DNA from 3 places in the Nostoc sp. 'Peltigera membranacea cyanobiont' 232 genome. Region 3 is predicted to be linked to each of the others. Evidence: riboswitches for the same ligand, from Rfam matches in the RefSeq annotation. Region 3 holds a riboswitch; each other region holds the start of a gene.

Region 1 (13,512 bases), on a different contig from region 3:
TTGTTGGTACACTAACCAGCGCTTCCGGCTGGTTTGGTGCTGAACTTTCCTATCGCCACAAAATTGGTGTAGTGGGTGCTGGTAGCAGAAGATACCCATAATTACGAATGATCGAGAAAGAGCTATGTGAAGGCTAAAATTTTCGTTAGTTTTTAGCCTTGACAAAATGCTCTAACATCGTAATCAAACAATATTTATTATTTATCGAAACAGAATTCAGGAGTCAGGAGTCAGAATTCAGTGCGACTGGCGGATAGCGCAGCGTAAAGCCTACGGCATAGCTTCTCTACGAGAGGCTGCGCCAACGCTTAGACCCGGATTTCTCACCACACCTCTCAAAGCCCGTGCTTGTGCAGGGGAGCAGGGGAGCAGGGGAGAGTTCAAATACCAAGTTCTTTCCCCCTCTGCCCCTCTGCTCTATCAAACGCCTGAAGCTTGTGAGAAATGCGGGTTAGAGCGAGTCCGCGAGCGTCTGAATAAGATGTTTGAAAGTTTATAATGGATAACTTAACAAGGGGGTAATCGGAATCAAAGTCACCCTTTTTAAGGGGGATTTAGGAGGAACTAAAAGTATTTGATCCATCACTAGCAACTTTTAAAACATCCTCTAACTCCCAACTCCCAACTTCTAACTCAATTAACTTTATGTCTAAAAATTTACCTTATATTATGCCATCCCCTCAATCCCAAGTTGAGGAAGCTTTTGCATCTTACCAAACAACTCACCAATTCTACCATGAAGTTCGGTCACGGTCAGAGTTTCAACGTTATTGTGAATGGTATTACACAACAGCAGAACAGCATCGCCAAGAGCTTAAAAGAATGCGCGGCGAACTGAATATTTTTCAGTGGTTTCGCCGGCGATAAGCGATCTAGATGACCTCTAATTCATTTTCACGTAAATGGGCTTTAAACTTTTTACTAAACTGGACTACAATCGGCAAATTAGCGCTTACAGGTCTGTCTCGCCATTGGGTGGCAATATTTACTACATCGCCTTCTGTGCCTTTGATGTCAAAAGCCTGATTCCGGTGTTCAGGATGATGATACACTACTACCGAATCTTTAACGCGGACGCGATCGCCAACTTTCATAACAACATTTACACCTAGCATTTGCTTTTCCACAAGTATCTGCTACAAAATATATGATTAAATCGCTTAAAATTTGATTTAATCAGCTATTTCTTGACGCTTCACAGGGGGGCGACGGCGCATTTAACCCTCTGCGTCCAGGCACGTTTTAGCTATCCGTGCATACTTTTGCAAGTTTTTACCGCGTTAATGTTTATCACTCCCACCCTCCGTTTTACCCCAAAACCAGGGAAACAAAAGAAAATGAAGCGATATTTCAGATGTGCTTAGTACTTTGGCAAGAGATATAACCCAATCGTCTTCAGGGTAACTGAAAGTTTTCGGGCATTTTAAAACCCTTCATACAAATGAAGGGTTTTAAAATCTGGTCAAGAGAATATTTTACACAATTCCTGGAACAACAGGTTCACGATTTTATTCAAGAGCTTATCTTGGATATGTTTACCGCCTAGCAATTTCTCATCTTGCTTACTGATGTTGGTTTTGATTAAAAAATAAATCCAAGCACAGCAACTATTTTAGCTATTGACTATATGTAATTTAAATGCTTATCAGTTTAAGTACACTAGGATAGAGAAAATACACTGTCCATTTTAGATTTTGAATTTTCCAGAAAATCTAAAATCTAAAATCTAAAATCCAAAATAGAGTGACTTATGAGGGAACCAAGCAAAAATTTTGAACCCTTGCTTACCAAAGAAGCCCCGCCAGTTGTTGAACGCATGGGGCTAACCTGGCTAATTGCAGCAGCGATCGCAACAGCTTTACTGTGGCAAGTACCAGGAGGTGATTATATCTTATACCCATTTACAATTCTGGCAACCTGGTTTCATGAAATGGGTCACGGCTTAATGGCACTCTTATTAGGAGGGCAGTTTCAGAAATTACAGATTTTTAGCAATGGTTCTGGTGTTGCAACTTATGGCATCCGGTCGTTATTGGGGCCAATTGGCCCGGCAATGGTGGCAGCAGCAGGCCCAATGGGGCCGCCTCTTGCTGGTGCGGCTTTGATTCTAGCTTCCCGCAGTTTTACAGCAGCAACCCTCTGTTTAAAAATATTAGGGAGTTTTTTGCTATTATCCACATTAATTTGGGTACGTTCCTGGTTTGGATTGGTAGCAATTCCCTTGTTGGGTTTAATAATCTTGGGTATCGCCCTGAAAGCACCTCGCTGGGCGCAAGGATTTGCCATTCAATTCCTGGGTGTACAAGCTTGTGTAAGTACGTTCCATCAACTCGATTATCTATTTAGTAGTTCTGCCGGCCCCCTTGGACTCTCTGATACAGCGCAAATGCAGCGATATTTGCTTTTACCTTACTGGTTTTGGGGCGGGTTGATGGCGATCGCATCTCTGGTGATTTTAGTCCAAAGTCTTCGCCTTGCCTATCGTTCAGAATGAAAATACAGATGAGCGATCGCCAAACCTTACCTAAGCTGGCTGTTGAACGCGAATTTCATTGGTACAAGGACGACCATTTTCAATATCAGCAATATTAGCAAAAGTTGTTTCTGCGATATTGTGGAGTGCTTCTGCTGTAAAAAAAGCTTGATGTCCAGTAATGAGTACATTGGGGAACGTTGTCAGACGTTGGAAAATATCATCTTGAATAATTTCGCCAGACAAATCCTCAAAAAACAATTCCGATTCTTGTTCGTAGACATCCACACCGAGATAGCCAATCTTACCAGACTTCAATCCCTCAATCACTGCTTGGGTATCAATCAGCGCACCTCGACTAGTATTAATTAACATCACGCCTGGCTTAATCTGTTCTATAGCCTCAGCATTAATCAAGTGATGCGTTTCAGGAATCAGGGGGCAATGTAGAGAGATAATATCACAGTTGGCAAATAGCTCAGGTAGTTCTACATACTTTCCACCTAGCGCCTCCAATTCGGGATTGCGATAAACGTCATAAGCGAGTAATTTACAGCCAAACCCCTTCATAATCTGTCCTAAAATCAGACCGATTTTGCCGGTGCCAACAATCCCCACTGTGCGCTCATGCAAATTAAATCCCAACAGTCCATCTAGGGAAAAATTGCCTTCTCGGACACGGTTATAAGCCCGATGAATTTTGCGATTCAGACTTAAAATCAATCCTACAGCATGTTCTGCTACTCCATAGGGTGAATAGGCGGGAACACGCACAACGGTAATTCCTAAATCTGCTGCGGCTTGTAAATCTACATTGTTAAACCCTGCACAGCGAAGGACAACCAACCGAGTTCCCTGTGAGGCGAGAAGCTCTAAAGTTGGGGCATCAACCCGATCGTGTACAAATACGCAAACCGCCGGAAATTCGGCGGCGAGGATAGCAGTATCCCGATTTAAACGGGGTTCAAAAAATACTAATTCGTGTTGTGGGGGAGAATTTGCAGCTGACAAAAACTTCCGATCGTAGGCTTTTGTACTGAAGACTGCTACTTTCATGCAAAACCTCAAGCTGTATACTGCACGGTATTCGACTACATAATACCTTGGCAGTTAGAGAAGCGATGTCTATAACGGGCTATTCAACATCACAGCTTTGAATATTGCCAGTCTTCAGAATTCATGTTTGTGTAAGCAATTTTATCAGGACTTACGCAACTGGCACAATGCGATCGCAGGTGATTTGTGTTTAATCGCAGATGATATGATTGCGATCGCCTCAAGCTTGCAGTTGCGTAAATTATGGTATAAAAACAAAAGATGACTGGTCAAATTAGCGATCAATTAATTTATAAAAGTCAAATATTCTCCATTGCAGGTGTGGATGGTGTGGGATTATTTGATCCAACGCAACACGGTTTTTCTCCTCAATGGGGTACAACAGCTTGTTGGCGAGGCTATTGTTGTACTTATAAGGTAATAGAAGAGACACTTTACTTAAAAGAATTAATTATCTCTCTCAGCCTAAAAGAGAAACTTGCAAAACAAGGGAAAGCAAAAGATTTTCTGGGTGTCTTACCTTCTCGTCGAGATACGCCTGTGGCTCATCCTAGCGCTATTTATGGTGAACTAAATTATCTTGTTGAATTTACAGGCAGTTTATTAGTAGCCAATAATTTTATTAAGAACCTATATGTTCATCTTGGCTTTCAATCTGCTTATAAATATGAGGAAGTTCATGAACTTCTCTTTGAAAGTGGTTATCTGATGCAAAGTATTAACCGCTCCGAAGAAATGGCAGAAATTCGCCAAAAGATTATTCCACCGTTTTATTTATATGACCAATGGCATCTTATATGGAGAGGTAAAAACGGTTAGTAAATAAAATAATCAAAAATCTAAAATTTAATGCCAAATCAACGCTTTTATCACATTGGTTTTGGACAAGATGATTTAGGTTCATCGCCTCCCAGCATTGCTTTATTATCTGGCGACCCGGAGCGATCGCATCTAATTGCCCAAACTTATTTCCAAGATATCCGCTTATTGTCAGAAAATCGCGGACTCAATAGCTACATGGGATACTTACCTAATGGTCGCAGCATCTTATCAGCTACTAGTGGTATGGGTGCGCCTTCATTGAGTATTGTGGTCAATGAGTTAATCCAAGTAGGAATCCGACAAATTATTCGCATTGGAACTTGCGGCTCAATTCAACCTTATATACCAGTTGGTAGCGTTGTTATTAGCAGTGCAGCATTATGTCGCCAAGGTGCAGCTTATGACATTGCACCTGTGGAGTATCCAGCCGCAGCCGATCCGTTTTTGACAGTTGCTTTAGTTAAAGCTGCACGAGAATTAAAGGTTGAACATTACATCGGAATTACTGCATCAGTTGATACTTTTTACGAAGGACAGGAACGCACTGATTCAGCGAATCCAAATTTAATGCGATCGCTGCATGGTATTACAGAAGAATATCGGCGCTTGAATATCTTGAATTATGAGATGGAATGCGGCACGCTATTTAAGATGGCAGGTGTGTATAATTTTGCTGCTGCTGCTATTTGCGGTGTAGTCGCTGGGCGGACTGTGAGTGAAAATATCATCTTAGAACAGAGAGATATTGCCGTTAAAAATGCGATCGCAACTGCTGTACATACAGCCGCAACCTTTGAATAAGCTCAAAAATGTATCTTATCTAACTTCTTAGGATGCCAGATTGAATCTGCTCTAAGAGGATGAATGAACGGGAGCATCCCAAATGTGTAAATTTATTTTTTGGTAGTGCGGGCTTCTAGCCCGCTTCCTGGAGATTAGGGAGCAAGATGCTCCCACTACAAATTTTATTTTGGCAAAATTGGGATGCTCCCGAATGAACAAGTATTTCGCTGTGATTTTAGGTACTTAGCGATCCCCCCTAACCCCCCTTTTTAAGCAGGGCTGTTTCATTCCCTAAAGAGCGTTAAATATCAAGGGTTCTAGCGATTTAAAATTGATTATTTTGTTACCAGCGTGCCAAGAAAATGAACAATTTTACTGTTGTTCAAGTGCTTAAAAGTTCATCTTCTCGTCACCCTCACTTACAATTTTCTCGCTAACCATCTTGACAAATCCTGTTTGAAATGGAATGAATCAGCCCTGCCTTTTTAAGGGAACCGGAATCAAAGTCCCCCAATTTCTCGGGGGATTTAGGGGGATCTAAAAGTATTTGATACATCACTAAGGACTTTTCAAACATCCTCTAAGTAGTTTTATCATGTCTTTATCTAATCTTTAATTTATCAATCAGTAATTATAGGTAAGATGTATTGAGTAAAATGCCATTTTATCTGATGGAGACACATAAATAAAAAACTTCACTAACTAGCTTTAGAGGACAAAAGTTATGTATATATACTAGAGATAATATATTAATTAAAAATGATAACTAAAATAATTCCATATATTTGAAGTTTGTGAAAGATAATTTCATAAAAGTTGTGTTTTTTATGGAAGATATGTGTTTGCAGTACCAATTGTTATAGCTATTATAATAAATTTATCTATTAAAGAATATCAGCAAAATTGGAGATAAATATAATATGAAGAATGCTTATAGGCGTTGGATTAAGACGGTTAACCTAGCTGCGATGTCTACGACAGGCTATGCCTACACACTAATCCCGACACTAATATTTTTAGCATTCTCTCATCAGGCAATAGCTGACGATCCAGGAGCATGTTACATGGTAACTTCCTCTGGTAAAACTGTTGGATTAGAAAGGCTTTGTGGTAATATCGCCGCACCTTCAGACGACAGAGTTTTTCGAGTCTCAATCAAACGCCGCTTTGGCGGAACTCCTGTGATTGACGTTACCTTCAATAACAAAAAAACCTTTGAAATGATTGTAGACACAGGTGCTAGTGGAACCATTATCACTCAAAGTATGGCGAATACACTTGAACTCCAGGCTACAGGTACTATGCAAGCTCAAATTGCCGATGGTAGCGAGGTAGAATTTCCAACCAGTAAGATAAAATCTGTTGCAGTCGGTGGAGTTACAGCTAATAATCTTCAGGTAGCGATCGCACCAAAAGCAAGTATCGGCTTACTAGGCCACGATTTCTTTGGTAGTTATGATATTAAGATTCTGGAGAAAGAGGTTGAATTTCATCACCGTTAATGCTCACAGGACATTCCGAAATTGCTCTAATATTCGCTGTCGCACTCGTTCTATTACTACTTCCTCCTCAGCAGATAGCCCATCAAATAACATTTCATATATAAATGGTACACCCAATTCTAACTCCGATAAAAGTTGACGCTGACTAAATACATCTTGTGGTTTGCCTTCTATCATCAGTCGCCCTTTATCCATAACAAAAACCCAATCTGCCCATCGATAGACTAAATCTAAATCATGGGTTGCCATCAATAAAGTAGTGCCATCTTGATGAATTTTTTTCATCGTTGCTATCAAGTTACGAGTATGTTTGATATCTAAATAAGCTGTTGGCTCATCCAACACCAAAAGTTCTGGCCGCAGTACCATCACATCTGCTATAGAAACTCGCTTCTTTTGCCCTAAACTCAGATGATGTACTGGTCTTTCTGCTAAAGCAGTCAGCCCAAATTCAATTAATGCTTGTTCTACTCGGTCTTTAATTTCAGATTCTGGTAAACCCAAATTACACAAACCGTAAGATATATCTTCTTCAACAGTAGAAGCTACTAATTGTTGTTCTGGATCTTGAAATACTAGCCCCACCTTTTGCCGTAAGCTGCTAAGATAATTTCGGTTATAACTTAACGGTTCACCGCGCCAACGGACAATACCAGAATTAGGTTTATATAGACCATTAGCTAATAAAAACAGTGTAGTTTTACCACAGCCATTTTGCCCAATTAATGCACATCTTTTGCCAGATGGAATCTTCAGTGTTAGACCATTCAAAGCTGATTGCTGTGCTACTGGATAGGTGTAATATACCTGCTCAAATTCGAGTAAATATTCCTGCATTCCGCCAAAAGTCCAATCCTATTAATACTACACAGCCGAAAATAGCTTCGATGATATATCGTCCTTGAGGATGATAACGGCGGGGATGCCAAACTCGAAATTCACTCACAAAACCCCGTGATTCCAGTCCGAGAGAGAACTGACTATATCGTTGTAAGGTTCGCTGTAATAGTTGTCCGATTAGTAGTGCTAAACTTTTCATTCCACTACGCCAAGTACGGTAGCCACCACGTGAATTTTGGGCTGTCAACAATTCGGTAGCTGTATTTAGCAGAATGAAAATAAACCGATACATTAGTAATAACAAATCGCTTAAAAGCACAGGAAATCGTAAGTAACGCAGAGTTTGTAATATCTCCGTGAAAGGGACAGTTAACATGAGAAAATATAAGCAAGAAACAGAAGCTAATGCTCTGGTTAAAATTCCCCATGCTTGGATACTGCCACTATGACTGATATAAATATAGAAGTGTCCGAGAGTTAATCCATACCACGAGTCTAATTGCACCTTGGACAAATCAGCAATTGCAACTCCATTCACCATTAAGGCTGGTAAACTTGTCAAACAAAAAACTATGGTGAACATTAACAACCGAAAATAAACACCAGCCGGAATTTTTGCATAAATAACTGTCCAAATCCCCATCCAAAGCGTCATCAAAATTTGCACTAGTGGATGGGTTGTAAGGGAAATAGCAAGAGTAGTAAATGCAAAAATTATTTTATGTTCTGGTGGCAATCTTCGCAGTCGATTAGTGTAAGCTAAACTGTCTAATTGCAGGCTCATTCTTCACGTTTTTGTTGGGAACGTCCTTTATACAACCCAATTGCATAACCAACTACTCCAGCACCTAAAGCTGCTTGCGAAGCAAATAATAAGCTTTCTATTTCTCCACTAGCTGGTTCAAAAAATGATTTAAACCAAGGTTTATATCCAGGCTGGATTTCAGTAATTGCTTTTTCAGCTTTGTCATCAGAACCGGCAAATTCCCCACCCCGCACAAATATTAATGGTGCAACTGCTAAGGCTAAAACAGCTACTACCAACAGCCAGTTACTCAACCCTTTTTTAGATTGACTCATTACCATTTCCTCGCTTGATTAATTGCAACAGTTCCAATTCTTGAGGATTATAAGATTGCAGCCAGTTCCATACCAATACAGTTAGCAATCCTTCACTAATTGCTAAGGGAACTTGAGTTATGGCAAAAATTCCGGCGAACTTGGTAAATGAAACGATAAATCCACCAACGGGGGCAGGAAAAGCTAGGGCGAGTTGAATAGAAGTGATAACGTAGGTGAGTAAATCTGCGATCGCAGCTGCGAGAAATATGGCAATTTTTTGTTTACCACCCAACTTCATTGTCAGATTATATATCCAGTAAGCTGCAAACGGCCCTGCGATCGCCATCGAAAAAGCATTTGCACCCAGCGTCGTCAAGCCGCCATGCGCCAGTAACAAAGCTTGAAACAACAATACCAAGCTACCTAAAACCGTCATGGTGAGAGGGCCAAACAGCACCGCACCTAACCCCGTCCCTGTAGGATGAGAACAGCTACCTGTTACAGAAGGGATTTTCAAGGCTGACAGCACGAAAGTGAAAGCACCAGCCAAGCCCAGTAGTAGTTTTAGTTCCGGGTTCGCTTGGGTAATGCGAGTCAGACTACGCAATCCTAATAGAAAAAATGGTAATGCCACAATCCACCAAAAAATTGCCCACTGCACTGGTAAAAAACCTTCCATAATGTGCATGGCATAAGCGGGTTTGGGTAAACCAACTACCAAGTAAAAACTGATAACTGCCATCAGGGTTAGACTGACTAACGCCTGTTTTTTTCTTTTCATAACCTGTACCTCGCAGATTTATGTAAACGAATTGGTTCCCATCGGCGGGCATCCTGACTCACCTAATTTTGGCTCACAGTTGCGGGACAGCGCCGGATTTACACCGGACTTTCCCCCTTGCGTCCAATGGCTACTCCCCATCAGAACCGATTGGAGTTAACTATATCACTATCGCTAAAGCATCAAAACCGCGAACACAATAATACTATCAATCGGAATTGTATTTAATATACCCCCCTAGTGGATTGAAGTTTCTAGAGAATACATGGTCTACTAGACAACTGGACTCTTAAATAAATCTGGCTGCAAAGAACACTTCTTAAATATGGAAACAATACCATTTATGGGTGCTTCGTCCTTCGGCTGGCTGTACTGGGTAATACAGCCGCATCTAGCCATGCACATTCCAGATGGCTTCTTGAACTTACCCGTTATCCTAGTCACCTGGATAATTGCTGTTGCTTTAATTGCACTAGCTATTAAGCGATCGCAAGCAGAATACCAAGAACGAGCAGTACCTTTAATGGGAGTTTGTGCAGCTTTTATCTTTGCAGCGCAAATGATCAATTTCCCGATTCCAGGAGGCACTTCTGGACACCTTTTAGGCGGAACCCTAGCCGGAGCTTTATTAGGCCCTTGGGCTGGTTCGTTAGTTATGGTTGCAGTGTTTATCGTGCAAGGGGTTCTATTTCAAGATGGTGGACTGACAGTTTTAGGGGCCAACATCTTTAATATGGGATTAATCGGTACATTTGGTGGTTACTATCTCTATCGCACAATCAGATTTGCTACTGGGCGCGATAGCTTGCGAGGTATGACAATTGGTGCGGCGATCGCTGCTTGGACAAGCGTAGTAGTAGCTTCAGTTGTGTGTGCCTTAGAACTAGCTGTGTCTGGAACGGTTCCTCTGGCGGTAGGTTTGACAGCGATGGCTTCTTGGCATGTCCTAATTGGTATTGGCGAGGCGCTGATTACCGTGGTAGCACTCAACTTTATTTGGCGGACTCGACCTGATTTATTTTACGATCCACCCCGTCAGACAAAATCACCTATGTCTCGTCCAGTCTCTCGTTATTAAAAGGTGTGTATTGAATGAGTAGCAACCTCTCGCGATCGCGCAACCGCGCTTTTGTTATCGCTGGCTTAGGTATAGCCCTGTTGATTGCAATTTTCCTTTCGCCACTAGCTAGTAAAAATCCAGATGGGCTAGATAGAGTTTCCAAAGACTTAAAGTTTGATAGCAAAGAACTTGGAGAGAAACCCGCTCAGAAATTACCCTTCTATGGCATTTTTAATGAATATGCTCTCAGAGGAGTGCCAGAAGCGATCGCCACTCCCTTAGCTGGGCTAATCGGAACATTAGCAACTTTTGGTTTAGCTTGGGGTATGGGCAAACTAGTGATTCGTGGTTCTGGTTCACCTTCTATACAGCGTGATGCTGGTTCAGACTCAGATGCGCCAGACTAAAATAATTCGTAATGACGCTCTCTACAAGACGCTAAAAGCGAACGAATACTCGCTAACGCGACGCTAACGTAATTTGTAATCCAGTTTTGTAACGTGGATTTCAACCCTACCTAACCCCGGATTTCTCACCACACCTCTCAAAGCCCGTGCTTGTGCAGGGGAGCAGGGGAGCAGGGGAGCAGGGGAGAGTTCAATGTGCCTTGTTCTTTCCCCTCTGCCCCTCTGCCCCTCTGCCCCTCTGCTCTATCAAACGCCTGAAGCTTGTGAGAAATGCGGGTAATATCATCACAAGTATCCATCCATAATTGACCGGAATATGTTCAATATGTGCGCGGTGCAATACGCTTAATCATGTCTTAGCTTTTTGCAGCTAAATCTCGTGAGCTTACCTACAGGGAATAATTGTGATTGTGATTAATTTCCTCATGCCAATAGTCTGTAGCAGCAATTCTTGGTGGAGCTAAAAAAATTGCTGTTGTTTATTGATTTGCTTAACCTATCTTTTAGCTTAAGTAAATTTTTGTGAATTGTCAAAACAATAATAATTAAAGTTTTAAAAGTTAGCTATTTAGCTAAAAAGTATTTCTATAATGTAGCGATTCTGGCATTTAATTAAGATTAAAAAGCCCCTAAATAAAATATTTTTCTGTCAAGTATTTCACAATGATAAAATCTTTAATTGTAATGCTGATGACAAAAACATATAATTTTGGATAGTTTGTATAAATGCAAATCAAGGTGTAGCCTTGGCGAAGGTCATTCATGGCTATACAGACAAAACCCACTGACCTCGGTTTCAAGTTCCTTGAGTTTGCGTGCAAAATAAACTGCGAACTCTAAGCGCCAGGTATATTTGCACTCATTGAGATGCTTCCTGTGAGGACTAAACAAGTGTCGTTTAAAATTGTGGTGATTGGTACTTCTTTAGGCGGATTATCAGCATTAAAAATTATTCTGGGGAAGTTACCAGCAGACTTCTTAGTGCCGATCGCGATCGTGCAACACCGTCACAAGGAATCTAACAACACACTCCAGGAGTTATTGCAAGAATCTACTTCATTACCGATTCGAGAAGTGGAAGATAAAGAAGAAATACTACCAGGACATATCTATCTAGCTCCAGCAGATTATCACTTATTGGTTGAACCAGGTCACTTTGCTCTTTCGACTGATGAGCCAGTTTCTTATGCCAGACCATCTATTGATGTGTTGTTTGAGTCAGCAGGCGATGTCTACACCGAGCAAGTTATTGGTGTAATATTGACAGGAGCAAATCAAGATGGTATGCAAGGTCTTAAGAAAATAAAAGCGCGGGGAGGAATAACTATCGTACAAGAACCTGCCACAGCTGAGAGCGATATTATGCCAGAAGCAGCAATTTCTGCTGTTACAGTAGACTGGATTTTGACACTCTCAAACATTGCTTCCCAAATGGTCAAGCTTTGTCACTCATCACGGAAATAAACCCATGCAGATGGAACCCAAAGTAAACATCCTCCTAGTGGATGATAAACTAGAAAATTTGCTAGCACTAGAAGCAATCCTGGAAAAACTGGGAGAGAATTTGGTGAGAGCTACTTCTGGGGAAGAAGCTTTGAGGTGTCTGTTACATCAAGACTTTGCAGTGATTTTGCTAGATGTGCAAATGCCAGGGATGGATGGCTTTGAAACTGCTACCTTAATTCGGAATCGGGGGCGATCGCGTCATACCCCAATTATCTTTCTTACCGCCTTTAGTACCAGCGACCAAATGCTGTTTAAAGGCTATGCCTTGGGTGCAGTTGATTATTTACTTAAACCATTAGATCCCAATATTTTGACTTCCAAAGTCACAGTATTCGTAGAACTATTTAAGAAAACAGAAGCCGTCAAGCTACAAACTGCACAACTAGTAGCCGTCAATGCCGAACTCAGGCAAAGTGAAGAACGATTGCGATCGCTGAGTACCTCTTCACCCGTCGGCATTTTTGAAATTGATACTGAAGGAGGATGTAGATATACAAATCCTCGCTACCAAGCAATTTGTGGCTTGAAAGCAGCAGAGAGTTTAGAAAAAAGCTGGCTAGAATCTGTTCATCTAGAAGATAGAGAACAAGCAGTTGCCAGTTGGTCTACCTACATTTATTATGGCCGTGACTACTCAGAAGAGTTTCGCTTTCAAACTGCTCAAGGCATCGTCCGTTGGGTTCAGGTTCGCTCATCACCGATGCTTTCCGGTCAAGGGGAATTGCTGGGATATGTCGGCACTCTCGAAGATATTACTGAACGGAAGCAAGCAGAAGAAGTCCGCGCTCAAGTAATTCGAGAACAAACCGCACGACAAGAAGCAGAAGCAGCAAATCGGATGAAAGATGAGTTTCTCGCCGTTCTCTCCCACGAACTCCGCACACCCCTAACCTCGATGCTGGGCTGGTCAAAAATTCTCCGCTCTAAGAAACTTGACGACAAAGCCACTTCCCGCGCTCTAGAAGCGATTGAACGCAATGCTATATCTCAGATGCAACTAATTGAGGATATCTTAGATGTATCCCGGATTATCCGCGGACAGTTGCGGTTAAATGTATCTGCGGTGAATCTCATCTCGGTTATGGAGGCAGCCTTAGAAGCAGTGCGTCCCCTAGCAGAGCCAAAAGAAATTTTATTCAATACTATGTTAGATACTTCGGTAGGGTCAGTTTATGGCGATCCAGCGCGGTTACAGCAAATAGTATGGAATCTACTAACTA
Region 2 (13,512 bases), on a different contig from region 3:
GCGCTTGAGATGGTCAGTATTGCCGCCACCGACGATGACAAATTTAACATTACCTCCCATTTCTGAAAGGATCTTGGGTGCAGCATTGAGTAATATCGGTACACCCTTTTCGTAAGTCATGCGACCAAGGTAATAAACGATTTTCTCATTGTCTGTGGCAAATTGGCGGCGAAAATCCAGCGCATGAAAATCTATGTGATGCTGCTTCTTTTCGGCTCGGATACCGTTATAAATGACATCGATTTTGTCCCAAGGACTGTGTAATGCTCGTTCTACTTCTTGGCGCATATAATCACTACAAACGATAATCCGCCAGGCGTTGAAAGCCAGCAAGTTTTCTTTGCCATTTATATAGCCTTGGATGTCTGTGTGAATACCGTTATAGCGTCCGTATTCTGTAGCATGAATTGTGGCAACTAGTGGTATTTTAAAACTATGCTTGAGTGCGATCGCTGCATCTCCTACTAACCAATCATGGGCATGAATTAAATCAAACGGCCCTTCTTCCAAAATCAACTTACCACCGTGATGTCCCATACTCAGGTTGAGATTGACTACCCAGTGGAAAAAGTCGTTACTATACGCCACAGGCACGCGATGTACCTTTACTCCCTCAACCACCTCATACATTGATGCCTGACCAAACTCGGCCGTAATCAGGTGGATTTCATGCCCCAGCTTTACCAGTTCTGGGTACAACTCCGCTACATGCCGTGCAATTCCCCCAACAATCCTGGGCGGAAACTCCCAACTCAGTACCAATATCTTCATCTGCTAGACTCCCCGACACTTTACAAATACCTAAAAAACTACATTTACCTAAAAATACAAGGGTGGCAAATGTAGTGAGTATGTTTACTAAAATTGTTAGATTTTTTAACTGTTATTTTGTTAAAGCTTATCAAATATCCAAATAAACAAACCACTCCAGACACAGAGAACACAGAGACAAGAGGTTAAAGCGCTAAGTTCGGAGAGTTCTAACTCTACATCACAGGGCTATATCCCGCTTGCTAGAGTGTGATTCATTCACGTAGAATATAATGCCATTGTTGCAGCAGTTCTCATGACTTCATCTGCGTCATTTGACACATTAGAGTCTTTACAGGCGGATATCGCTGAATTGATCGCTCGTTTACCGACATTAAAAAATCGGCAACTTATTCAGCAAGCACTTGCCACTATTATTCGTCTAGCTGATACCGAGATTGAGCGTCTTGACTGGAAAATCTTGTCGGCTGCATTAGCAGATATGGAACGCGGTTTCCAGTTGTTTTATGATTACCGACACGTTCGCAAAGTCACCATCTTCGGTTCTGCTCGTCTAGCACCAGATACACCAGAGTACCAAATGGCCCTTGAGTTTGCTCGTACTATTTCTCAATTAGGATTTATGGTGATGACCGGCGGTGGCGGTGGAATCATGCAAGCAGGTCACGAAGGGGCTGGGCGAGAAAATTCCTTTGGATTAAACATTCAGTTACCCTTTGAACAAGAAGCAAACCCATTTATAGAGGGCGATCCCAAGCTAATTAACTTCAAATATTTTTTTACGCGCAAACTGTTTCTCCTCAAAGAAAGTGATGCTGTAGCCTTATTTCCGGGAGGGTTTGGCACTCAAGACGAAGCTTTTGAATGTATGACATTAACCCAGAATGGGAAATTTGGCCCAGTACCTCTGGTTTTAATCGATCGCCCTGGTGGTGATTACTGGCGTTCTTGGAGCGAATATATTGATCGGCAATTAGTGGAAAATGGTCTTGTCAGTCCTGAAGACCCCAGCCTTTACACGGTGACAGATAACCTGGATGTGGCTTATGATGCCATTACTCGTTTTTACCAGGTTTATCACTCCTGTCGTTATGTCAGTAATCAGTTAGTTATTCGCCTGAAGACAGATATATCAAACGCTCTTGTAAAGCAACTCAATGCTGATTTTAGTGACATTCTTGTTAAGGGACGGATTGAAAAAAGTCAGGCATTACCTCAAGAAGCACAAGATGAAACTGCTGAACTACCCCGCCTCATTTTGTACTTCAATCAACGGGACTTGGGGCGATTGTATCAGATGATTGCCACAATTAATCAGATGGGTAATCCTTCACCAGAGGATGCAGCGCATCCAGAAAGGAAGTAGCTTTTAAGGAAAGGGAGAGAATTGGGAATTACTTTCCCTTTCCTAATTTTCAGGTTATAAAATGTCAGAATTAAAGACTCATAATTCCCAAGGCTTCACTTTTTTATTTACCAATTTTGCATTTCTACTAATTCCATACACAACTCATTAATTTGCTCTAAATTAGGTTTGTGAGGTAGGGCGGACTGTTCGTAAACAACTTCCATTTCAGCAACCAAATCTTCTGCCATTTTCATCACCTGCTCATAAGAATACTCACCCTTTAAAATAGCTTTTAAATCATCAACATCACCAGCTATTCTTCTATCTACAATCACTTCACCTTGCTGCAAGATTTCTACTCCACTGCGTAACAATCTAATGCAGTGCATCCCATGTTTTAGGTCAAAACCCGACTGTCTTTCCATTTCTGCCCTAGCCGGATTTCTATTTTCCTGCCAAGATAAGTAAGCTTTCCATTCTCTTAAAGCTATTTGATAACTTTGGCTTTTTTGAAGCAGACGGATAAAATCTTTACGGCTATTGGTTAAATGTTGAGTATATTCTAAAGTCTCATCGGGTAAAGTATATTGTTTTAAGACTCCTTTAAAATCAATATCTGCTGTTAACAATTGGTATAACTGCTCCGCTTCTTCTAAAAACTCAATCCGTCCTCTGATTAAGTTATAAAGATACTCCAGAAAAGCATTTAGCTCATCTTTACTGAGGGGTGCTTCGTCTTCTATGGCGAAGTCAGATGGAATTGGTTTTTTTTGCGGCGGCTTTAATAACCATTTGCGATGAGTTTCCATCTTTTTAATTTGGGCGAAGGCATAACCAGTGTAAGTATGTTTTACCTTCTTGCTCAAAAATAGCTGCTTATGATTAATTAAATGCTGTCCAACTGCGTTGACAAAAGGATAGTTATTTAACCAGAGCAATTCTAAAACATTGGGATTTGCACCCGCTAATAACTGGAGAATTTTTCTTAATTCATATATAACTGTGTCTTTGTTACCATCAACAAATGGAAATATTCCTGGTTCATCCCAACCAGTATCTTTTTGTTCGATGCGATCGAATCCCAAGTAGTATCTTTTAGGTGCAATAAATACTCCCCGATAATCAAAGTCTGAATCAGGACGATTTAAACCATAGCCGTGGCTACCAGCTAAACCAATTAAAATAGTTCTTTGCTCAACTTCTATTCTTTTCATATCACCTGATTAAAATATAGCCATCCTAACTCATGAGTTAAGCGGGTGAGAAGATAGTAAGCAAAGTTACTGAGTTTAATAGAAATGCTCCTCAAGGAGATGATCCAACGGTGTCCCCTTGAGGAGCAAAACTTATCAATTGAGTTGTTCCTATACTTTCAGTTTCTTAGAATAGGAATTATCTAGGATTAAGGTGCCGTCTAGTTCCCCATCCTGGATTAACGATGGCGGCTAAATCTTCTTCAGATAACTTGTTGATTTCATTTTCCAGTTCATCAGCCGTGAAGTCATAGCCACGCTCTTTGGCAATCTTGATGAAGGCTTTTGGATCGGCTGTTGCCTTGAGTCTTTGCTGTAATGCTTGATCTTGTTTTACAGCTTGAAAAAGTCGGGTGGCATTTTGCTGTGTCATGACAGTCCATCTCCTGTTTTGAAGATTGGGTTTAAATGTATGAATTTGATTTTTGTCGATTCCCTTAACTCTGTAAAGAACTATTAGATTAAGCGCGTAAATTTCATTTTAAAACAAAGAATAAAAATGTGTGGATATTGACAAGAAACTATAAGTTTGAGTCTAAAATATTTCTTCCAGTTTGTAGAAATCATCCCTAAGATGGAAGCAGTATTTAACTAATAAATATTGATTCTGGTTTTTGGGTAAGCGATCGCCACCACGAATTTTGGCAAATAAAAGCTTGACTTACCACCTGTGAATAAAATATAATATTAGATTGTCTGTCTAATTCCTGCTCGGATCAGGTAGACATATTACAAAAGCTGGCAAAAGCCTCTCTACAGGAGATAAAAACCAGCTACCTGTACGGCAACCTCAAGGACAATTTAATGACCTACGCAATTATTGAAACTGGCGGCAAACAAATACGAGTAGAGCCAGGGCGGTTTTATGATATTGAACTGCTTCCTACCGAACCAGATGAAAAAGTTACAATAGACTCCGTATTACTCGTGCAGCACGATGGCGAAGTCAGCATTGGACAGCCACTAGTGACAGGTGCGACTGTAGAAGGGACTGTAATGCGACATTACAGAGGTCGTAAAGTCTTGGTATACAAGATGAAGCCGAAAAAGAAAACCCGCAAAAAACGGGGGCATCGTCAAGAAATTACCAGACTTATGATTGACTCCATCACCCTTAACGGTGAAGTGTTTGTTGCCCAAGGAGAAGCGGAGAAGGAAAGCCCCGTTTTAGATGAGACTCCTGCCGAAGAAGTTGAAGTCGCTGCTGAATAATAAAAAGAAGTAGATACAAAAGAGGAAATCATGGCTCATAAGAAAGGAACAGGTAGTACACGTAACGGTCGTGATTCTAACGCTCAACGTTTGGGTGTCAAGCGTTATGGCGGTCAAGTTGTGCGTGCAGGAAACATTCTCGTGCGTCAGCGCGGTACTAAATTCCACCCTGGTAACAATGTCGGTATTGGTAGCGATGACACTCTGTTTGCCTTAATCGATGGTGTTGTAATGTTTGAGAGAAAGGGCAAAACCCGGAAAAAAGTTAGTGTTTATCTACCCATAACTGCTGTTCAGGCAGCCCCTGCTGAAGCTGTAGCAGGTTAGAGTGTGAGGGTGGGTAACATTGCCCACCCTAATCGCTAATTAGCGCTGGCATAATGGTCAGATTTATATAGATTTCTAAAATTTTCTAAAAGTCGCTTTGTTTCTCTGTTAACCATAGATTAGTATCAGGATCGTTAAAGCGCAGATATTCTTCACTAACAAAATATTACAAAAGAAAATTTGCTTGCGTAGCTTGCTGCCGTATATATTTTATATCAAGTCTTAAGCACCAATTTTTGCATGTTCTAAAGTTCAGATAGCTCATGGACTTCAGCATGAGGTTTTGCTGAGATAATAGATACCTAAATTAGGTTCTGCTTTGAACTACCATGAATACCTGAGAAAATGCTGAGAATTAACTGAATTTTCTCAAGGGATAAATTTATGAAAATCATGGCTTAGTTTCAATAAGCTCTCAGTCCTCATAGAGATACTTTGGATGTTGGGGATAAATCAAATGTCAGTACCAAAAGTTTGATGAAATCCTCTATAAAAAAGGCATCTTTTTTACCTCAATAGCCTTTAAGAATGTGCTATAGCTTAATTTCCCTGAGTCAATCAATACAAAAAGAACTATCCAAAGGACGAAAAAAAATATGAACTGGAAAATACTTTGTTTAATTGCTGGTTTAAGTTTAACCGCCAGTCTCACTGCTTGCTCTAGCAGTCCTGCAAGCAACAATCAAATTGCCCCTGAAGCCTCTCCTGCGATGAGCAAAGATAAAGCTGGCGATGCGATGGGTAAAGATGCGATGGGTAAAGATAAGGCTGGCGGTGCGATGGGTAAAGATGCGATGGGCAAAGATAAGGCTGGTGACGCGATGAGTAAAGATAAAGCTGGCGGTGCGATGGGCAAAGATGCAATGGGTAAAGATAAGGCTGGTGACGCGATGAGTAAAGATAAAGCTGGCGGTGCGATGGGCAAAGATGCTATGGGTAAAGATAAGGCTGGTGACGCGATGAGCAAAGACAAAGCTGGTGATGCTATGAAGCAATCCCCGGCTTCCACCAAGCCCTAGCCACAGCTTTGCATCTCACTTTTCTTGTAAGATTAGGGGCTGCTTACCAGGAAAATCTTAAGCCAATCCCTATACTTTGGCGCTTTGACATCAACAGGAGAAATTCTGATGAATCACAACCTGCTCCACCGTCGTCAGTTACTTTTTTATATTGGCTTAGGGGTTGTCGGAATCGGTGCAGCCACAACACTTTCCAACTTCAGAAAAGTGAATGCCCCTTCTATCTCTCCGGCAATAAGTAATAATACGCAAGACTCGGAAAGTATTGCAGTAAAAACTCCCGTAGGAAAGAGTTTACCAGAGTTTCAGGGTATCAGTCAGTGGCTTAATTCTACTCCTTTAGCGATCGCCGATCTCAAAGGCAGTGTTATTCTGATCCAGTTTTGGACTTTTGCTTGTATTAACTGTCAGCGTACCCTGCCCTACATTACTAAATGGCATCGGCAGTATGAGGCGCAGGGACTCAAGGTGATTGGTATCCACACACCAGAGTTTGCTTTTGAGCGAGATCCGAACAATATAAAAAAGGCGTTGCAAAAACACCAAATTACTTATCCGGTTCCAGTGGATAACGAATATAAAACTTGGAACGCCTACGAAAATCAGTATTGGCCCCATATATTTCTAGCCGATCGCCAGGGTTTACTACAATATGACCATATTGGTGAAGGGGCATACGAAAAAATAGAGCAAACTATCCGCCAGCTATTGGGGTAGAAGGAATTATGACGACTTCTACTTTATCAATTAGTCTCGCTTTACTGGGGGGAGTTTTGAATGTCCTTTCACCCTGTGTTTTACCGATTTTACCAGTGCTATTAGGCCGCTCGCTCCAATCCCATACTTACGGCCCAGTCGCGCTGGTGGGGGGATTAATCGCTGGTTTTGCACTGGCAGGTAGTTTAATCGGTGTAACATCAGCCTGGTTTACGGGTTTGGCTAATTTATTACGGAATGGCGCGATCGCACTTCTTTTATTTTTAGGATTACTCGCAATTTTCCCCACCTGGAGTTACCGAATATTTACTTATATTCCGGTCGGTAATTGGGCTAAGAAACCCCCACGAATTGGACTTATGGGAGAATTCTGGTTAGGGACTCAGTTGGGGCTTTTGTGGACTCCCTGTGCTGGGCCAGTTTTGGGAGGAATTTTAGTCTTAGCGGCAGTTAATCATCAAGTCGCAGGTGCATTTTGGCTGCTGGTTGTTTATGGAATCGGAGCAGGTTTGCCTTTATTAGCGATCGCCTACGGTGGGCGAGTACTTAGCAAACGCATCTTCAATGTCCGCCGCCATAGTGCAGTGTTGCAGCGTGTAGGTGGTGTTGCGATCGCAGCGACAGCAATTGCTATTCTTCTCGGTTGGGATGTTCAGATACAACTTTGGTTGGCTCCCTTCTTTCCTACTCAACCGATATAATTCGTAATTCGTAATTGGAGAACTGGGCAACTAATTTTAGTTATGGAAAATAAAAAATGCGTATTATCTTTATTTAAGATAAAACTGACTTATCTATGCACTTTTAACTACGAATTACGAATTACGAATTACGAATTATCATGGTTTCATCTAAACGCAAAGTCCGCTCAACACCAAGTCAGACTTTCCTCTCAAAGACCTTTCACTGGATTAATATCATCAGTCTCATCTTGATGATTAGTAGCGGATTGCAAATATATAATGCTAACCCAGTATTTGGCGGGCGTGCAGGTTGGCATTTTCCTGACTTTTTGTTGCTGGGGGGTTGGCTTGGGGGTGGCAGAAACTGGCATTTTACTGCTATGTGGCTATTTTCACTAAACTTACTTTGGTATGGAATCTATATCTTTGTAACTCGTCGTTGGCAGCGTCGCTTTGCCGATGGCGGTGATTTAAAAGCATTGCAAGTCAGCCAGAACCCAAAGCGCAAAAATTACGCATGGCATCGGCTAGTTTATACTGCTATCATTCCCGTGTTGCTGCTGGCAATCTTGAGTGGTCTGGCGATGTACAAACCTGCCCAATTGCATTGGCTTTCGGGGCTGTTTGGTAGTTGGCAAACTCTCCGCACTGTTCACTTTATTACTGTTCCTACAGTCATACTGTTTACAATTGCTCATTCCTTACTTGCCCTGAAGGTAGGAAGCATCCGTCTAGTTAAGTCTATGTTCCTGTAGAGGTCTTATGAGTCTGATTCTTCCCAAACGCACCCTATCCCGTCGTCGATTACTCCAAGTATCTGGACTTTCAGGGGTAGGCTTTCTTTTAGGTGGCTGTGGGACAAACTTGTTCTCAGATAATCTGCGGCAAATATCTGAGCCGCTAAACCAACGTCTAGAAGCACTCCTGTTAAGTCAGAAACCAGTTCCAGAATTTGCTGTAAGTGCCATAGAAACAGACAAATTGCTGGTTAATACCTTTGACTTCACGCCACAAATCGATCCGGCGCAGTTTCGCCTAAAGATTGATGGCGAGGTTAGCAACCCGATGCAATTGAGTATGGGGGATATTGAAAAACTTCCCTTAACTTCAATGGTAATTCGCCATGTCTGTGTTGAAGGCTGGGCTGCGATCGTTCAATGGGGAGGTGTGCGATTGCGAGACTTGGTAGCGCTGGTACAGCCTAAGTCAAATGTCCGTTATGTCTACTTTAAATCTGCTGATGGCTATTATGAAAGTTGGGATCTTGCCTCTGCTGTACATCCGCAAACCCTGATGGCTTATCAAAAGAATGGACAACCTTTATCAGTTGATAATGGTGCGCCTATGCGTCTAGCATCCCCAGTTAAACTGGGCTACAAACAAAGCAAGTGGGTAACTCAAATTACATTTGTCAGCAATTTGTTACCTCTTAAAGGTTATTGGGAGGATCAAGGATATGAGTGGTTTGCAGGGCTATGAGGGAGCAGGGGGGCAGAAAATTTTACAATCGATTCTTAGTTGGGATTACAATCATTGAGAAATAGGGTACTTTATCTGGATCGACTTCATCCAGGGGTATAATTCGTTGCTGCGACGTTGATGCCCGCTCAATATATCTTGCTCGTGATGCTAGCCCTAATTTATGCAGAATATCCCGTACTTTGGTAAAGTGACGACCTAGCTTCATAATTGCTGCTGCATCAGTTATCAACAAATGTGTAGTTAGTTCTTCTGCTGGCAATGGGGCGGGTAAGACTGTGAGAATATCGGTGTAGTAAGTGAAAGGTACACCCAAAGCTACCGGACAAGCCATCAGCGAGGAAACTCCGGGGACAACTTCTGTTTGGTACTGGTCAGATAATCGTGTGAACAGGTACATGAACGAGCCATAGAAAAATGGATCGCCCTCGCACAACACCACCACATCTCGACCGGCTGCTAAATGTTCGGCGATTGGTTCAATTTCTTTATCGTAAATAGACTTGGCCTTTTCTGGTTCCAAAGCGCGGGGGAGATGAAATAACACCTCGATTTGATTGCCAGGAAGATATTGCGCCACGATCGCTCTAGCGATACTCTCTTTACCTGTGGCTGATTGATAAGCTACTACAGGAGCCGCACGTAATAGCCGCAGCGCTTTCAAAGTCAATAGTTCTGGATCGCCTGGGCCAACACCAATTCCATAGAGACGACCTTTAGTTTTCATATTCATTCTTCCTCCGTTGCCAGGGCGTTAACTGCTGCTGCTGCGATCGCACTTCCACCGCGCCGACCATGTAAGGTTAAAAATGGTACATTCCTGCTATCTGCCGCCAATGCTGCTTTCGATTCGGCTGCACCGACAAATCCAACTGGGAAGCCTAAAATAATTGCAGGTTTAGTAGCTCCTTCATCAAGCATTTCTAACAGTCTAAATAGTGCTGTGGGCGCATTCCCAATTGCGATTACCGATCCTTCCAGGTGCGATCGCCATAATTCCAAAGCTGCTGCCGACCTTGTAGTACCCATCTTTTTAGCAATTTCTGGCACTTCCGGCTCGTTGAGGGTACAGATAACTTGATTGTTTGCAGATAACCGTCGTCTGGTAACGCCATCGGCAACCATCCGGCAATCGCATAGAATTGGCGCTCCCTCTGCTAAGGCTGCCCTTGCAGATTGTACTGCTGTTGGTGAATATCCCAAGTCAGTAACAATATCCGTCATCCCACAGGCATGAATGAGACGCACGGCAACTTTTGCTACATCTGGTGGCAGTACATCTAAATTCGCTTCTGACCGGATGATTGCAAAAGAATTACGGTAAATTTCGTTGGCATCTCGGATGTAGTCGGGCATTCGATTTGGGATTTTAGATTTTGGATTGACTTGAGAAGTGAGCCTAAGTGTTTATTGAATTAGAGTTGTAATTGAGCGATCGCACATCGATTGCTAAATTCCCCAAAAGATTCATTGGGATTTAAGCGTTGAATTTTATATACATATAGCATCCGCTCTATTAATGCAGGTAGTTCGGTAAAAGTCACATATTGATATATTTCCCGTCCAAATTTCTGCTTGCTGTCACCAACATAAACGTGATAGCCTTCTACAATTCCACCGTCAGCCTCAAAGTTGACACCGAGCAGAGTAATATCACTCTTGCTATGGTGGGCGCAGGATTTTTCGCAGCCACTGAAGTGGATATTAACTGGGCAATCCAGAGTAAGGCGAGTTTCCAGATACTCAGCTAATGCCAACGCATGACTTTTAGTGTCTGTGGCAGAAGAAGCACAACCCTTGTTTCCAGAACAGGCAACTAATGCACTCTTGATGTTAGTTGCAGAGAAATCTAATCCTAAAAAAGTAATTTCACTTTGGACATCATCAACCCATTGCTGAGGAATGTCTGCAATCAGCAAATTTTGCCAGGGAGTTAACCGAAGAGTGCCACTACCATATTTTGCTGCTAAATCTGCTAAACCCTTCATCTGTGTACTTTCCAATCGTCCCAGAGGTAATACGATACCAATATAAAATAAGCCTCGCTGACGTTGGGGATGGATACCAATATGCTGATACTTGCCCTCTCCTTGCAAAATAGTAGAGAATTCCTTTAGGGGTTGGGGGATTAGGTATTTTCCCGTTTCACCGTCCAAAAGCGGGAAAGGTAAACGTTGCTGAACTTCTTGGAGATAATTTTCACAACCCAAAGTATTCAATAACTCTAAGAGACGTAGCCGACGCTTATTTGTAGTATTAGTATGAGCTAGATAGACCTCTGCCAAAGCTGCCAAGACAGGTAAACATTGCTGTGGTGTTAACAAAATTCCCGTATTGCTAGGCGGTTGGCCCTTTGCGCCGACACTGAGATAAAGGCGAAAGTAAACATCAGCATTGACTAAGACAGCAGCAAATAGGATATCATTTAAGCGATCGCACACGCGAATTATTCCACCACCATCAAAGCAAACGCTAAATTTTGCCGATAGTCCTGAAAGCGCCGGATGTGCGGCAATATAATTATCCCAATCTTCCACAAAAGGGCGAGTGTCGATTAATTCTTGGGAGTCGATACCAGCAGTTGGGCTGGTCATAATATTACGGATATGGTCTACAACAGAATTGTGAGAACCCAATCCCATAAGCTGTAAGTGCTTCAAAACCTCGGCATTTATCCCCGTGCGGATCTCGCGGACTTGTAGGTTAGCTCGATTAGTCACATCCACATAGCCGCCACCGTACTGCTCTGCTATGTCTGCGATCGCATGGCACTGCTGAGTACTAATAATTCCACCTGGTATTCTAATGCGAGATAATATCCCATCGGCGGCGGGTGTAGCATAAAACAAGCCAGGACAAGTGGCAAATCTAGAAAGCAAATTTAGAACTCCTTCCCCGTGCGACGCAGGGAGTAGACGGTGATTGTGTCTTGATGACATCTTGAAAGTTGGCATTCTGACTTGGGCGATCCCATCACAGCTGCGGCACAGTCCCGGAATTTCACCGGAGTTTCCCAACTCCAAGCTTTAATAATTTAGCACGAGAAGGTAGTTAGAAAATTTAACATTTCAGAATTAGGGAACTCCAAAAAATAAATTATTCAATTTGTCTACTCAACTAGACTTCTTTCTTCCTTGTCTCCCTTGTCCCCCTTGTCCCTCTGCGACGGAATATTTTTTTACTTGGAAATCCCTTAGTGAGGCAAGAGCGATCGCTACGGTTTTCTAAGCTAGAATACCAAAGTTGTGTTTAGACAGATCCGACAAGTCAATTGCCAAAAAGCTCTTATTTCCATGAACTACTACGTAATCTACGACGGAAATTGTAATCTCTGCGTTACTTTAGTGCAATTGCTAGAAACCTTAGACAAGGGAAAGTTATTTCACTACGCTCCCATGCAAGATGAACAGACACTTTTAAAGTGGGGAATTACAGCCCAAGATTGCGAACAGGGAGTAATTTTAATTGATGGCAATGAACCTCAAAGACGTTGGCAAGGCAGTAACGCCGCAGAAGAAATTGGGCGGTTATTGCCAGTAGGAAGTATATTTGTAGATGCTTATCGAGCCTTACCGGGGATGAAATGGGCAGGCGATCGCTTTTACGAACAAATCCGCGATAATCGTTACACCATATTTGGTAAGCGTTCTAGTACTTATGAATCGGGATACTGTGCTGATGGAAACTGCAAGGAATCCAAGAGTTAGTTATTAAACACGATCGCAATGCTTCTATAAAACAGTTGCTTGCAACTCAAATCGCGCCTAAGCGTTGGGCGATCGCCTTTTTAACTGACTAATTAACCACAGACACTTGTCACAATTTGTAGAAACTCCCGTAAAACAGGTGTCATATCCTCTTGTCGCCACACTACAGCCGTTTCTACTAATGGTGTTTTTTCTTCTAAAACGCGATAAACCACACCAGCCCTTTGAAGATTTTGCAAAGAAGACGGTACGATCGCAATCCCCATTCCTGCTGACACTAGCCCGATAATTGTCTGCATTTGGATTGCTTCTTGAGTCACTTTTGGGCTAAAATTCCCTTGCTGACAAAGACTCAGGATTTGATCGTAAAGTCCAGGCCCCAAATAGCGGGGGAACATAATAAAATTTTCGTTCAAGAGCGATCGCACTGAAATATTTTCTTGTCTGGCTAAGAAATGAGTTTCTAGCAAAGCTACAATTAGTCCTTCCTGCTGAATACATTCTTGATTGAAAGTGTTGTCTTCCAAAGGTGGATGGGCAAAACCTACATGGATGCGGCGATTGAATAGCGCTTGTTCTTGCTGAGTTGTCGTTAATTCTTGCAATAGTAACTCTACCTCTGAAAACTGTTCTCGAAACCGTCGCAAAATCACAGGTAGCAAATCGTAAGTTACCAAGGTGGTGAAACCTACTCGGAGTTTTCCTTTCTCACCCCTACCTGTCCGTTGAGTCAGATCGATTGCCTTGGACAGTTGAGCGAACAATTGATAAGCTTCTTGCAAAAATACTTGTCCGGCTTCCGTTAGCTGCACCTGTCGTTTGGTTTTGCGTTGAAAAAGTTCTACTCCAAGGGATGCTTCTAGCTGTTGAATTTGCTGGCTTAAGGGCGGTTGAGCGATGTGAAGTCGCTCTGCGGCTTTACTAAAGTGGAGTTCCTCAGCTACAGCAATGAAGTAGCGCAGGTGTCGCAGTTCCATAGTTTTGATATTTTATAAG
Region 3 (4,099 bases):
CTTAAAGTGCCTGAAGCAGGCACTTTAAGTCAAACAAAAATAACACGAATAATTTTCCCGAAAATTCCCGAAAAATGCACAAAGTCAACAGCCTAGCTCGGAGGCTGTTTTTACTGCCCTGAGAATATGTGCCAACAACCCTCCAGGTACTGGGTGATTGTTGGCAATGAATTTAATCATGCTGATCATTTGACTGAGAATATGTGCCAACAACCCTCCAGGTACTGGGTGGGTTGAAAGACTGCTGCCAGTTAATTTAGATAGAATCTAAGCCTATACTAGCGTGGCAACAACCCTCTAAGTACTGGGTGGGTTGAAAGCCAAATCTGAAACTATTACGCACGCATACAAAAATGTTGTAATAACGTGCCAGGTACTAGGTGGGTTATCATAATTTTTATTAGGGAGGGTTGAAAGAGAGCGCTACGTTGACATTATCGCTATAGTATCTGTAAATAAATGACATTAATTTGTCACTGGCAGTTAAACGACATCAATTTGTCCCGACGACAGATAATTAGTCCCAACGACATTAATCTGTCACCGACGACAAATAATTAGTCACTGTACATTTAGAATGGACGTAACTGGATTCGAACCAGTGACCTCTACGATGTCAACGTAGCGCTCTAACCAACTGAGCTATACGTCCTTAACCACACGATTATAAATATTAGCATATACTTCTTGAATCGAGCAAGAAAAAGACCCAAATCAGGCGAAGTTTATTATCAAACAGAATTCAGGAGTCATTTCCCATCTGTGGCAAAAACCGGGTCGATCGCAATTGATGAAACTTTTCTCAGATGACCCTAGTGTATGATCGATAAGGTCATTCGGTTCTGGTGGGGAGCAGCTACCAGAGGTAACGGGGAAAGTTCGGTGCAAATCCGGCGCTTGGGAGCAACTGTGAACCAATTTGAGATTACATCTCAAATTCCAAATTGAGTGAGTCAGGATGCCCACCGAAATAGATTTAACAGTTCCACATCTCTGCGAGGTACAGATGACTACTACTGTAAATATTTCCCCAACGAATCCCTTGGGTGTTGCTGACCATACTTTATTTGTTTGCAAAACTTGTGCTAGCGTTTGGCAAGAGGGAAAACGCTTAGGTGAAAGTGGTGGTCAAAAACTTCTAAACCAACTTCAGCAGCTTGCACAAGATTGGAACTTACGAGATGAATTCCCAATTCAAGAAGTTGAATGCATGAGTGCTTGCAATCGTTCTTGTGTAGTTGCCTTTGCTGCCAAAGGTAAATTAACATATTTGTTTGGCGATTTAGCCGTTGATGGTAGTGCATCTGCGGTACTAGAATGCGCTAGTCAATACTATGTCAAAACAGATGGTTTACTACCTTGGTCAGAACGGCCAGAAGCGCTGAAAAAAGGCATTTTGGCAAAGATTCCACCTTTATCTCAATGATGCGCGTTTTAATTCTGGGTGGAACGGGAGATGCCGCAGAACTAGCTGCTAAAGTGGCGACTATTCAAGGGTTAGAAGCAATCACGTCTCTAGCTGGTCGTACCCGTGAACCATCAATTCCGTTGGGCGATTTCAGGGTTGGAGGCTTTGGTGGTGTGGTGGGATTGGCTAGCTATTTGCGTCAAATGCAAATCGACTTATTAATTGATGCAACCCATCCTTTTGCGAGTCAGATTTCCTTCAATGCGGCAGATGCTGCAACTGAAGTCGGAGTACCCCATCTAATGTTAATTCGCCCGCCTTGGGAAAAAGAAAGTGGCGATCGCTGGATTGAAGTTGACAGCGTTGAAGCCGCCGCCATATCTCTGCAAAACCAGGCACAGCGAGTATTTTTGACAGTTGGGAGGCAAGAACTAGCCGTCTTTGCTCACCTAGAGAAAATTTGGTTTCTGATGCGGATGATTGACCCTCCCACTGATGATGCTTTAGTACCCACAGGAAGGATATTGTGCGATCGCGGGCCCTTTACCCTCAATAATGAAAGGCAAATCCTGATTGATAATAATATTGATACCATCGTGAGCAAAAATAGCGGGGGCGATGCCACAAAGCCCAAAATTGTTGCAGCGCGAGAACTGGGTGTGAAGGTTGTTATAATAAACCGTCCAGCCATACCGCCAGGAGAACAAGTTACTGATGTTGATGCTGTTTTGGCATGGCTATTTGACAAGTTGCACAATTAGTACAATCAGGCAAAAGCTTCGATCGGGAATTTTCTTTAGTCAGCTTAAGATAAACTGTGGCGTTGAAAAAAGTCCCAAATGGTCTGACTGGCATTCAAGCCAAGTTTAGCATTGAATTTATTTAGGTTCGGATCGGTTGAAGCACCACCAGGCCAAAAATGTCCCCCATCTACTACAGCTAACTGTAAGACCTCTGAGTTGCCACTACAATTTGAGTACTGAGTAGCTTTGACTTTTGAGCTTTTGCTAGAGTTCGTGTCAGAAAGCAGTGGCGATGCGCTAGGTGAAATACATCGATCGTGCGATCGCCAAAAGCTTACCATGTCTGAAATAGAAACAAGCGCTCCTCGTTGAGTGTGGTCATCACCTTCATAACGAACATCTCGATCGTTTGTACCGTTAACGATCATCATTGAGATCGGAGTCTGAGGTTGGCAATTAGGTTTGAGCCGAACTGGAAGAGAGCCAGCTACTGATGCAAAAGCGGCAATTTTATCAGATAGCTTACATGCTAAAGCTTGGGTAAGTATTCCGCCTCTAGAAAAACCAGTGGCATAGATTTTATGACTATCAATATTTCTTTCTTGCTTCAGATGATCGATTAAAGCACTGACAAATAAAACATCATCTATCTTTCCTTGAGAATTACCTCTAAGGCTCCATTTTTGATTAATTCCATCTGGATAAACAACAATAAATCCTTTTTGCTCTGCTAAATTATTAAAACGCGTAACATCACTAATCGAATGACCACTACCAGCATCTCCATGAAATACTAAAACTAATGGCATTGGGTGGTTTGGATCGTAAGATTTTGGAGTGTAAAGATAGTAAGTGCGTAATCGTCCTTGATTATTTATCTGTCCATAATTATCACCACTCAATATTTTTGGTTGAGAGGTATGTATTTCATCCGCTTGGATTGAATTGCAGGCTGTTACTAAACTAATTACAAGTAAGGAAGTAATAATTTTCTTAAAGTATTGACAGCTATGATATATATTCATGTTCGTTCAATCATTCGATAAGAATATTTTTACTATAATTAGTGTATTTTGTCTATTATCTGAAGTAGGATAAAATTAAAACTAACACTCTTTCTAAAGTGTTAGTTTTAATCATGCTAATCAGCTAAAAGTAATCAAACTTATACCGATTATTTGTGAGACTGCATCAAATAAGGTAATTTTGCCCCAAGTTTGATCGAGGGAAGTTTAATGCAGCTTCTTAGAGAATTGGTATTTTTGCAAGAAGTCGATTACAACATCACTACTAAATGCAGCAGATATATTAAACTCTTACGTAGTGAGCAGGAACCCAACGACGACCGTATCTTGTTCTTTCCCAATGACCAGGAATTAACTTTTTGTGAACATAACGGCTAATCACATTATGTCTCTGAACACCAGGTCTGACAACGATCTCTGCTGCCGATGCCTGTGATGGCAAGGAACCAATTATAAGTGGTAAAGCAAGTAAAGTACCAACAAAGATCCGCTTCATTATTTAATCTCCTATCAGTTATTTTTGGTTTACTTGACTACAACATTCCTAAATGATTTAGGTTCTACTTTTTACCGAGAAAAATGATATTTGAAAATCCCTTTGTCATCAGGATTTTTCCATTAAGAAAAGTGACCCTAAATTTGGAGGAAATCTTATTTGTCTCACGACTCAATTAAGATTGATGTGTCACTTTGAGTTTAAAACACTAAATAGAAAGATAAATGGTAATAAAGTCATAATTTAAGCATGACTAAAGTCATACTTACGTAATGTGCAATTTCTAAATTAGGATTTTGGAAAGTCTCAAATAACAGCAGAGTGACGTAAAAGTGCTACCTTTACCCAACGTACTTTCAGCCCAAATCCGTCCGCCGTGCTGTTGCACAATACTCTTACAGCCAAACCTAAACCAGTCCCATCATGG

The links. A riboswitch is a leader RNA that binds a small molecule or an ion and turns the genes downstream of it on or off. The one in region 3 is predicted to bind cobalamin.
Region 1: it holds a riboswitch for cobalamin, as region 3 does, so the genes downstream of both, CDG79_RS28365 (energy-coupling factor ABC transporter permease) here and CDG79_RS19425 (DUF1636 family protein) in region 3, are expected to answer to the same signal.
Region 2: it holds a riboswitch for cobalamin, as region 3 does, so the genes downstream of both, cobG (precorrin-3B synthase) here and CDG79_RS19425 (DUF1636 family protein) in region 3, are expected to answer to the same signal.

What each region holds. Positions count from the first base shown of each region.
Region 1 is NZ_NOLK01000113.1:10,049-23,560, forward strand. Features, by position in the region: gene CDG79_RS28310 (DUF2231 domain-containing protein) at 1-101, shown strand, start outside; gene CDG79_RS28315 (hypothetical protein) at 646-867, shown strand; gene CDG79_RS28320 (ferredoxin-thioredoxin reductase variable chain) at 873-1,094, opposite strand; gene CDG79_RS28325 (M50 family metallopeptidase) at 1,751-2,494, shown strand; gene CDG79_RS28330 (2-hydroxyacid dehydrogenase) at 2,525-3,529, opposite strand; gene CDG79_RS42850 (hypothetical protein) at 3,657-3,794, shown strand; gene CDG79_RS28335 (hypothetical protein) at 3,791-4,348, shown strand; gene CDG79_RS28340 (nucleoside phosphorylase) at 4,379-5,152, shown strand; gene CDG79_RS28345 (retropepsin-like aspartic protease family protein) at 6,055-6,636, shown strand; gene CDG79_RS28350 (energy-coupling factor ABC transporter ATP-binding protein) at 6,640-7,473, opposite strand; gene cbiQ (cobalt ECF transporter T component CbiQ) at 7,448-8,260, opposite strand; gene CDG79_RS28360 (energy-coupling factor ABC transporter substrate-binding protein) at 8,257-8,556, opposite strand; gene CDG79_RS28365 (energy-coupling factor ABC transporter permease) at 8,543-9,319, opposite strand; cobalamin riboswitch at 9,346-9,485, opposite strand; gene cbiM (cobalt transporter CbiM) at 9,645-10,397, shown strand; gene CDG79_RS28375 (PDGLE domain-containing protein) at 10,412-10,786, shown strand; gene CDG79_RS28380 (chemotaxis protein CheB) at 11,678-12,250, shown strand; gene CDG79_RS28385 (hybrid sensor histidine kinase/response regulator) at 12,255-13,512, shown strand, end outside.
Region 2 is NZ_NOLK01000044.1:47,635-61,146, forward strand. Features, by position in the region: gene CDG79_RS16770 (glycosyltransferase family 4 protein) at 1-771, opposite strand, end outside; gene CDG79_RS16775 (LOG family protein) at 1,067-2,137, shown strand; gene CDG79_RS16780 (nucleotidyltransferase domain-containing protein) at 2,245-3,333, opposite strand; gene CDG79_RS16785 (Nif11-like leader peptide family natural product precursor) at 3,512-3,745, opposite strand; gene rplU (50S ribosomal protein L21) at 4,177-4,584, shown strand; gene rpmA (50S ribosomal protein L27) at 4,615-4,911, shown strand; gene CDG79_RS16800 (hypothetical protein) at 5,508-5,930, shown strand; gene CDG79_RS16805 (thioredoxin family protein) at 6,039-6,647, shown strand; gene CDG79_RS16810 (cytochrome c biogenesis CcdA family protein) at 6,656-7,348, shown strand; gene CDG79_RS16815 (cytochrome b/b6 domain-containing protein) at 7,489-8,085, shown strand; gene CDG79_RS16820 (molybdopterin-dependent oxidoreductase) at 8,093-8,809, shown strand; gene CDG79_RS16825 (precorrin-2 C(20)-methyltransferase) at 8,832-9,536, opposite strand; gene CDG79_RS16830 (precorrin-8X methylmutase) at 9,539-10,165, opposite strand; gene cobG (precorrin-3B synthase) at 10,225-11,688, opposite strand; adenosylcobalamin-variant (AdoCbl-variant) riboswitch at 11,750-11,840, opposite strand; gene CDG79_RS16840 (thiol-disulfide oxidoreductase DCC family protein) at 12,103-12,516, shown strand; gene CDG79_RS16845 (LysR family transcriptional regulator) at 12,609-13,493, opposite strand.
Region 3 is NZ_NOLK01000057.1:32-4,130, forward strand. Features, by position in the region: tRNA gene CDG79_RS19420 (tRNA-Val) at 579-652, opposite strand; cobalamin riboswitch at 821-984, shown strand; gene CDG79_RS19425 (DUF1636 family protein) at 1,007-1,426, shown strand; gene CDG79_RS19430 (cobalt-precorrin-6A reductase) at 1,426-2,169, shown strand; gene CDG79_RS19435 (extracellular catalytic domain type 1 short-chain-length polyhydroxyalkanoate depolymerase) at 2,214-3,176, opposite strand; gene CDG79_RS19440 (hypothetical protein) at 3,460-3,672, opposite strand; partial or broken gene CDG79_RS19445 (sensor histidine kinase) at 3,909-4,099, opposite strand, start outside.